2 linked regions of the Acidisarcina polymorpha genome follow. The protein of the gene in region 1 interacts with the protein of each later gene in a pairwise test. Links are inferred from orthologs where the notes say so. Each region holds a gene or a part of one and is shown in the gene's direction. Other genes may lie near its edges.

Region 1 (4,341 bases):
CTCCGCAGTAGGCGAAAACACGCGGCAAGCGAGCTCGCCACCGCACTCGAGGAGCATGAGCCCGGATTGGAACGCGCCCTCGAAGCCATGTCCAAAGCGATGTCCAACTTTACTGCGAAAGAGCCATCGCCCATGCGCACCGCGAATATCTGGATGAAGCGTATTCGCATGCCCGGCAGTGACCCCGGCAAAGAGGCTCTGCATAGTTTCCGGAAACAAACCAAAACCATGCGTTACCTCGCCGAGCTGGAGCCGCGATCGATCACCGCTCAGCGCTTTGCGGCGCACCTTAAAGCGATCCAGGGCTCGATCGGGCAGTGGCACGACCTCCTTCTGTTTGTGGAGGAAGCCAAAGAAATTCTTGGTAAGGATTCGCTGCTGACGCAAGTCGTCAAGACCGAGCGTAATCAAGCGCGGCGTGCGGCAATGCGCTCGATCCGATAAGAGCAGGGGATCAAAGCCAAAGCCGCAGGTGGAGTAGTCACGAGGGAAACGCCGAACTGGGCCGACTATCTGCAAGCCAAGGGTCTCGGAAAACAACTGAGCACCGACGATTTCGCCGGACATCCCGCTCACCATGCCAACTCGTCGATCAAGGCGATCGAAGGTATCGCGGCCTGCCCAGATGGCGAAGCGCCTCAGGGAAAACTGGCGGGCGCGATCCGGATCGGTGGAAAACACCGGCTTGACCGAAAACCCGCTTGCTTTTAGTCTGTGGTTACACGGGAAAGGAGGATGATCCAGCCTATGACAAGTTCTGACGGTAGTAGTTGTGGCAGTTCAATACGTGAGGTGACTGAGGCTTAGAGCGTCCTCGCTCTAGACCTGGCGATACCGCAACCGAACTCGCCGAGGCCCACTTCGAAGTTTTTTGAAGCGAGGATGCCTCAGGTCAATCTCAACAGCTCACCGAAGATGAGGCCCGCTGCGTAATCTTGTAGCGGGCCTCATCTTTTGCTCGACCATTTCGCCTTATGAAATTGTGCTGCCATGAGGATCGAGGCCAATGGAGCTGGCCGGTCCCTAGAACCGAACGTTGCAACCAGACCAAAACGCTTCAGCCGGATCGGACTTACAATAACCGCATGGAACCACTAGTCATCGCGGGCAAGGCATTTCAGTCACGGCTTATCGTCGGCACCGGCAAATATAAAGACGGGCGCGAAACCCAGGCAGCTATCGAGGCCTCGGGCGCGGAGATGGTCACCGTCGCAGTGCGCCGAGTCAACCTCGATCGCTCCAAGGAATCGCTGCTCGACTTCATCGATCCACAGCGCTATTTCCTGCTCCCGAATACCGCCGGCTGCTATACCGCCGAGGAGGCGATCCGTGCGGCCCGGCTGGGGCGCGAAGTTGGGATCTCCGACTGGGTCAAAATCGAAGTGATTGGCGATCAGGCAACCCTCTATCCTGACGTTCAGGCGACCCTCGAAGCCACCCGGGTGCTGGTCAAGGAAGGCTTCACGGTGCTTCCCTATACCTCCGACGACATCGTCTTTGCGCGGCGGTTGATCGATGCAGGCGCGGCTGCCGTCATGCCTCTAGGCGCGCCCATTGGCAGCGGACTCGGCATTCAAAACATCGCAAATCTGCAGATCCTGCGTGAGCGGATCACCGAAGTTCCGCTGATCGTCGACGCCGGGGTCGGCACCGCCTCCGATGCCGCGATCGCCATGGAGCTCGGCGCCGACGCGGTCTTGATGAATACCGGCATCGCGGCCGCTCGCGAACCCGTGCTCATGGCCGAAGCCATGATGCACGCCGTGCTGGCCGGAAGGCAGGCGTATCTGAGCGGGCGAATGCCGAGAAAGCTCTACGCAACCGCAAGTTCGCCGCTCGAAGGCATCTCCAGATAGCCCTGCGGGAGCTTTCGTACCCAGCCGTGCCCCGCATTTGTAAATTGATCCTTGGAGACGCTCGGCGATTGCTTTAGACTCGTATTCGCATGCGAGTCTTCGGCATCGATTGCGGTACCGACTGCACCGGCTACGGTGTCGTCGAGTGGTCGCCAACCGGCCCGATGGGCAGCCGGGAACCTTGTCTGGTCGCCGTCGCCTCCGGTGGCATCCGTCTGCCGAAAAGCGACACCATGCCGCAAAAACTCAGCTTCGTCTATCGCGAGTTGATGCTGCTGTTGGCGGCCTACGAGCCCGAAGTCGTGGCCGTCGAAGAAGTCTTCTACTCGGCAAATGTGAAGTCGGCCTTGAAATTGGGCCAGGTTCGCGGGGTCGCCTTGCTAGCGGCGGCGAATTGCGGACTGGCCGTAGCAGAATATGCTCCGTTGAAGATTAAGTCGTCCGTCGTCGGCTATGGGTTGGCGCAGAAAGAGCAGGTTCAATATATGGTGACTCGTTTGCTCAAACTCAGTTGCGTTCCGGAACCGGCCGACGCGGCCGACGCGCTGGCCGTCGCCATCTGCCATATGCATACCGCGCAAACTCTACTGGCGCAGTCGGGTGTCAAGCATTGAAAGTCACAAGCACATTGAGATTGACGAAGGGCCGTAGATGTCTGCAGATCGGAACGCTGATTCTATCCTTGTCTGGTTTCACCGGGGCTGCTTTCGCTTGGGGGGCGCTCGACAGCGCGCAGTCTTCGTCCACAATCGCTCCGAACCCCGCCGACAAGCCTCACGTCAGCTTTCACTATGAACACCCGCAGCTCCAACCCGCCAAATACACCTTCGTGATCTTTGAGGATGGCCGCGGCGAATTTCACTCCGAGCCGAGCGCCACGCCGCCACACGATACGCTCTCCTATCAAACCATGGCCCATCCACTCGACCGTCCGGTGCAGTTGTCCAAAACCGCTGTCGAGGAGATCTTCTCCACCGCGCGAGCGCAGAGGTTCTTCGCCGTGTCGTGTGAGGACGTAAAAGATAAAGTCGCCTTTCAGGGGACCAAACAACTCAGCTATGCCGGACCCGACGGAAACGGAAGCTGTACCTATAACTGGTCGAAGATCGCGCCCATCCAGAAAGTCACGACCACCTTTGAGTCGATCGCCTTTACCTTGGAAGTAGGCCGCCGCCTCGAAGTGGAGCACAAACACGATCGGCTCGCCCTTGATGCAGAGTTGGCTACCTTGCTCTCTGCCGCGAAAGATGGCAGGGCGCTCGAGATTCAGACGATCCAGCCGATCCTCGAGGAGATCAGCAACGACGAGGCGGTCCTCGAGCGGGCCCGTTCCCGCGCTCGCAAACTCCTGGGCGATGACAGCACCACCGCTTCATTGCGCTAACATTTTGTCGCGCCGGCTGGTCGAAAGCTCTGTACAAACGCGCGAAATTGGCAGAAACTTTTCCTTAAAGAACGCGTCTTTACGTATTGCGGCGAGTCAGCAAAAGCCTGAGCGCCTCGAAATGGAGGTGCTGTGATGCGGCACCAGGTATCATCAAGTCTCTCGACCCGCCCATTGAGTTCAAGGTTCATCGCGAATTCCTACGATCATTTTCCACACCGCATTCCATTGCAGGGCCTCCCATTGCTGGGACTGCTGATGCTGACGATATTTGCTGTCGGGTGGTCATCGGCCCACGCCGACGACCAGATCCGGGCGGTGCGTCTCAGCAACGTCATCGGTACCGTCCAGATGCTCTCCGGCACGGAAACTCAGTTTTCGCAGGCCTATCCGAACATGCCGGTCATGCAAGGCTCGACGCTCAAGACCGGCGAAGACGGCCGTGCGGAGGTCCAGTTGGAAGATGGCAGCGTCGTACGCCTGACGCCAAATAGCTCCGCCGCCTTCAGTGTTCTCAGCCGCAGTGCGGATGGCACCAATACTGAAGTCGAACTGCTGACCGGCTTGTCGTACGTGGAGATGAAAAGTGTCGCCAATCAGCGCTTTGTAGTCCACTTCGGCGGCAATGAAGTGATCTCTCCGGCCCCCGTCAAGTTTCGCGTGAGCCTCGATGCTAGACCCATTGAATTCGCTGTTCTCGACGGCAGCGCCCACTTGAGTAACGGCGCCGCTTACGCCGTGGACGTCAAGGCCAACGAGACCGTGCGCTTCGACAGCCCGGATAGCACCCGTTACATGCTCGCCCAGGGCATCGACAGCGACTCTTGGGACCAATGGAACACCGACCGTGACCAGGCCATGAATCAGATGGCCGCGCAGGAGACCCGCGAGGCGCGCGGAAGCGCAAGCGATCCTGCCTGGAGCGATCTCGATTACTACGGGAATTGGTACTCCGCCAGCGGTAATTCCTTCTGGGTGCCATCCGGTGCCGGCGCAGGTTGGGACCCTTACGGCTCCGGATATTGGGGCTATTATGGCGGCGCTGGCGGCTATGCCTGGATCTCCGGTTATCCATGGGGCTGGTTGCCCTACCACTGCGGC
Region 2 (4,182 bases), 3.0 Mb from region 1 along the record:
GCGCAAATTGCTTCACCAGCGATGGAAAAGGCTCGCCCACCACCCAGGCTCGCGTCCGCGTCGGGTTGATGTTGTTGAAGAAGCGCAAGATGCGAGCGCCATGCGTCGGCCGCGTGGGAAACGCGTCGGTATGCAGCAGATCGTTGCGTTTGCGCAGCGCCAGATCGCGTCCCTGTTCTTCCTGCGGGCGAAAGCTTGCGTAGTCGAGCTTCCATCGCCGGGCATACGGCGTCAGAAAGTCACCCAGGAACTCCGCGGCTGCGTGGGAATAGAACCGCATAACGCCCTGCAGCCTCGCCACCGCCGCGGCGTTCGCGGTCTTGGTATCGACTCCGCTCAGCGCGTCGATTGCTGGCTTGTAAGCAATGTTCTTGTGCAGGGAACTGTCCGTCTGCTGCTGGCCGAGCAGGAAATCAATATCTCCAGGAGCAAAGACGATCGGGCTTTGAGGAAAGAACAGAATTTCGCCGGCCTCTAGCCGCGAACACCAATCGAGCGCCTGCGCCTCCGAAGAAGGACGCCTGCCATCAACTAAACTCTCAACCGGAATGGTAACCAGCCCCATCGTCGGCTAGCGACCAGCAACCTTCCGCCGGACCCATAGGAAGCCGAAGAGGATCAGACTGAGCAGAAGGACGCCGATGCCTACCGGAAGCCCGATCAGCCTGTAGCTGTCAGCATAGTTCACGGTATGGTGGCCGCCCTGGTTATAGATCAGCAGCCCGAAAATTCCCAGAAAAGTAGCGCCAAAGAAGGACGCAAATCCCAGCGAGAACGAAAGCAGCAGACTCGCAAACCAGCCGAAATCGCCAATCGGTATCCCGAAGAGTCGACCGGTACTGGAAGCTGGATTGGCAGTAGTCGACATGCTGGTCAAACTCGAGGCCCCGTCCCTCAGCTAGAATACAACCTTATGACCGATGTAGCCCAGACCGGACTGTTGCCCGCCTCGCAGATCGCGCAGCAGACCGCCGTAATCGAATCTTCAAACGGTATCTTCTACGGGACTTTTGGCGATACCCATCTCACCGAATCCGATCTTCTGCGCACCGTGCAGGCCGTGCCCTCCGCCATCGCCAAAGCGCTCAAGAAGCATGCCTACTACTTCGTTCCGTTGACCATCGCTGATGAAGAGGAGGTGCTGATCGCGCCCACCTACACCGTCGATCTCGGCGACCGGGCTGTCTGCCACCGCAACGTCGAGTTCGAGGCCGCCGAGATCACCTTTGTCTCGACCCGTCTCATGCAGGATCGCTTCGCCCTTGCTTTTGAGTTCTTCATCAACGCCAGCCACCACTTCGTCGACGCTGCAGGAGTTCCAGAGAGCTTCGGCAACCTGGTCTGGTCACAAGCCGTTGCGCAGGTTCGCGGCGAAACCAGCCAGGATGCGTGGGAAAGCCGCCGCCGGGCACTCGATCGAAACAAGAGCGGCGACCGCATCAACGAGAAGAGTTCCGAATCGCGCACCGACCGCGTCTCCGGCCGCAAGCGTGATCATGCCTCGCTGCGTGAGATCAGCGCTGTGCCTGCCGAAGCTGCCGTCGATGAAAAGGCCAAGACCAGCTATTTCGAATCCGCATTCTCCGATGCCATCGCGATTTACCTGCTCTCGCTTACCATCGACTTCGACTATGCCGACCTCCGCGAGCGGGAATATCCGTTGATTGCCCCGCCAGCATTGGCCGAGCGGCTCCGCCACATCGCCGAGCTCTTCCCCGCGAATGCCGGCTACGAGTTCCAGATCCTCTATCGCCGGAGGGGCTGACGCCGCAGCATGATCGCTCATCTGCGCGGACGCATCCTGTCGAAACAGCCCGGCCAGGTCATCGTCGAGGCTGGCGGCGTCGGCTATGACGTCACCATCAGCGTCCCCACCTTCACCGCGCTCGCCGCCGAAGGTGCGGAGACTGCTCTCCACATCCACACTCAGGTGCGCGAAGACCTGCTGGCGCTCTTTGGCTTCATCTCCCTCGGAGAAAAACGGCTCTTTGAGCGGCTGATCACGGTGAGCGGAGTCGGTCCCAAGCTCGCTGTCACCATCCTCAGCGGGCTCAATCCGGAAATGACCGTGACCGCCATCCGCGGTCAGGACCATGCCATGCTGACTCGCATACCCGGCGTCGGCAAGAAACTCGCCGAACGCCTCGTTGTCGAGCTCAAAGACAAACTCGAAGACCTGGCCACGGCTCCGGCAGCTGCGGCTGCAGCGGGTCCAGCCGCCGACGATGTTCTTTCGGCACTGGTGAATCTCGGCTACCAGCGGCCGGCCGCGCTGAAAGCCATCGAAGCCGCGGTTGCCAAGAACAAAGCTCTCGGAGCAAACTTCGATGAACTCTTCAGGGCTGCGTTGCAGCTCATTCGCTGAGCGTCTGCTTTGCCAGGCCCATATCAGCAAGCACCGCCTCGGCGGCTCTCCGTCCCGAAGCAAGTGCCCCCTGAATGGATGCGGTTTCGAGAATATCTCCAGCGCGATATACACCCGGTACGCTCGTCCGCGGGTCTCCTGTCTCCCACTCCGCGGTCTTTTGAAGAGGCACTGCCTGCGGAATTGAGTAGCAACGCAGGACTTGCCAGTCTCGAACTTCCGTCCCGAACCATACTTGAAGGTGGGCGCGAACATCGTGCTCCAGCCGATCTGTTTCGGCTTGGTCCGTCGGCGACTGCCCCACCACGCTGGCAGAAATCAGGTGCCGCTTAGGTGGCGCATACGAGGCTGAAACGTTGCTCATCACGACTGCATTATTGACCGGTCCAGCCTGCTCTCCCTCACCGTTCAGTACGAGAATCGCTTCACTGACAGGCGCCTGTGAGGCAGAAAAATAGAACGTCGTCGTGCGGTTCCAACGGCCATCCAATCTCCCCGTTTTCTTAAGCGCTGGCAATAAGTCCCCGCCCTGAGATTTTGGAACCGCAATGACGATTCTTTCGGCTTGGTAGCGGCCGTCGCTGGCAAGAGCGGAAAAGCCTTGGGCTTCCTGACGGACCTCTTTCACCAGGCAGTTCGTTAGGAGCCCTCCCGGTTTGATTTGCCGGGCAAGCTGCGCAGGCAGCGCTTGCATCCCGGCGGAGGGCACTGCAACCGAACCTTGCGAGAACATCCTGAACAGGAAATCAAAGTAGCGGCTCGACGTCACTAACTCTCTCTCCGAGAAGACGCCGCCGAAGAAAGGCCGAAAGAATCGCTCGATGATCTTCGACGAGAAACCAAAGTTCTCCAGACGACCTTGTGTCGTTGTCTCCTCACCAGAAAAAAGATCGGCGGAATGGCCTTGCGTTACTCGCTGGCGAAGCCCGCCGACTCGAAGCTTGTCTCCCAAAGTCACCACCGGGTCGAATGCCAGCCGCAAGGCCGCGAACGGTTCGCGAAAGGGATCCGCAAAGCGATGGAAGCGGCCGCCGTGCCACACCAGCGCTCCCGGCCTCAACGCCTTCAGGTCTAAGGCGGAATAGTCGAAGACGCGTTCGGCCTCTGGATAAGCCGTCAGCAGCACCTGAAAACCGCGGTCGAGCAGGAAGCCATCGATAGCGTCGGTAAGAACACGGCCGCCGGGTATGTCCGATGCCTCGAGCAGGAGCACGTCGAGCCCGGCACGCTCCAGGGTCAACGCGCAATGAAGACCCGCAAGCCCCGCCCCAATGATGACAACATCCTTCATCCGCCGCTGCTCTCCGGCTCAGTGTTTGACTCAGCACTTTCAGGATACCTGGCGCTCCCCAGCTCCTGGATCGCCTGTTCGGCGCGTGCCCGCAGCTGCCTCCGTTCGAGAGCAGATTTCTTCCGCAGCGTGGCATATGGCATCGCCAACCGGATGTTGCCGCTCAATCGTTCGCTGTTGCGCTCCAGAAAGGTCCAATATAGCGCGGTGAAGGGGCAGGAGCCTTCACCCGATGCCTTTCTGGGATCAAAGGCGCACCCCTTGCAATAGTCGCTCATGCGGTCGATATAGGCGGCGCCGCTCACGTATGGCTTCGTTGCAGTGACGCCGCCATCGCCGTACGTCCCCATGCCGAGCACGTTCGTCTCGACAACCCAGTCATAGGCGTCGATATAGGCGATCCAAAACCAGTCGGCTAGCTCGCGCGGAGAATACCCGCATAACGTTGCCAGGTTGCTGAGCACCATCAGCCGCGTAATGTGGTGCGACCAGCCCTCGCGAATGACCTGTTCAATGACGGTGTCGA

Evidence for each region.
Region 2: the proteins of ruvC (region 1) and ruvA interact in binary tests that used the Escherichia coli proteins (3 or more experiments, as listed by UniProt). The link is inferred for Acidisarcina polymorpha from one-to-one orthologs.

What each region holds. Positions count from the first base shown.
Region 1 is NZ_CP030840.1:5,313,546-5,317,886, forward strand. The notes cover bases 780-3,707. They hold ruvC (crossover junction endodeoxyribonuclease RuvC), read left to right. Parts: upstream 780-1,945; coding sequence 1,946-2,470; downstream 2,471-3,707. Other genes in these bases: ACPOL_RS22580 (thiazole synthase), read left to right, coding at 1,086-1,856; ACPOL_RS22590 (hypothetical protein), read left to right, coding at 2,539-3,240; ACPOL_RS22595 (FecR family protein), read left to right, coding at 3,376-3,707. In the rest of the region: ACPOL_RS22575 (CHAD domain-containing protein), read left to right, coding at 1-444; more of ACPOL_RS22595, read left to right, coding at 3,708-4,341.
Region 2 is NZ_CP030840.1:2,291,870-2,296,051, forward strand. Bases 801-3,569 are described here. They hold ruvA (Holliday junction branch migration protein RuvA), read left to right. Parts: upstream 801-1,774; coding sequence 1,775-2,365; downstream 2,366-3,569. Other genes in these bases: ACPOL_RS09915 (hypothetical protein), read right to left, coding at 801-868; ACPOL_RS09920 (hypothetical protein), read left to right, coding at 914-1,765; ACPOL_RS09930 (NAD(P)/FAD-dependent oxidoreductase), read right to left, coding at 2,355-3,569. In the rest of the region: ACPOL_RS09910 (Kdo hydroxylase family protein), read right to left, coding at 1-565; more of ACPOL_RS09915, read right to left, coding at 572-800; more of ACPOL_RS09930, read right to left, coding at 3,570-3,656; ACPOL_RS09935 (cryptochrome/photolyase family protein), read right to left, coding at 3,653-4,182. UniProt on the Escherichia coli protein: The RuvA-RuvB-RuvC complex processes Holliday junction (HJ) DNA during genetic recombination and DNA repair.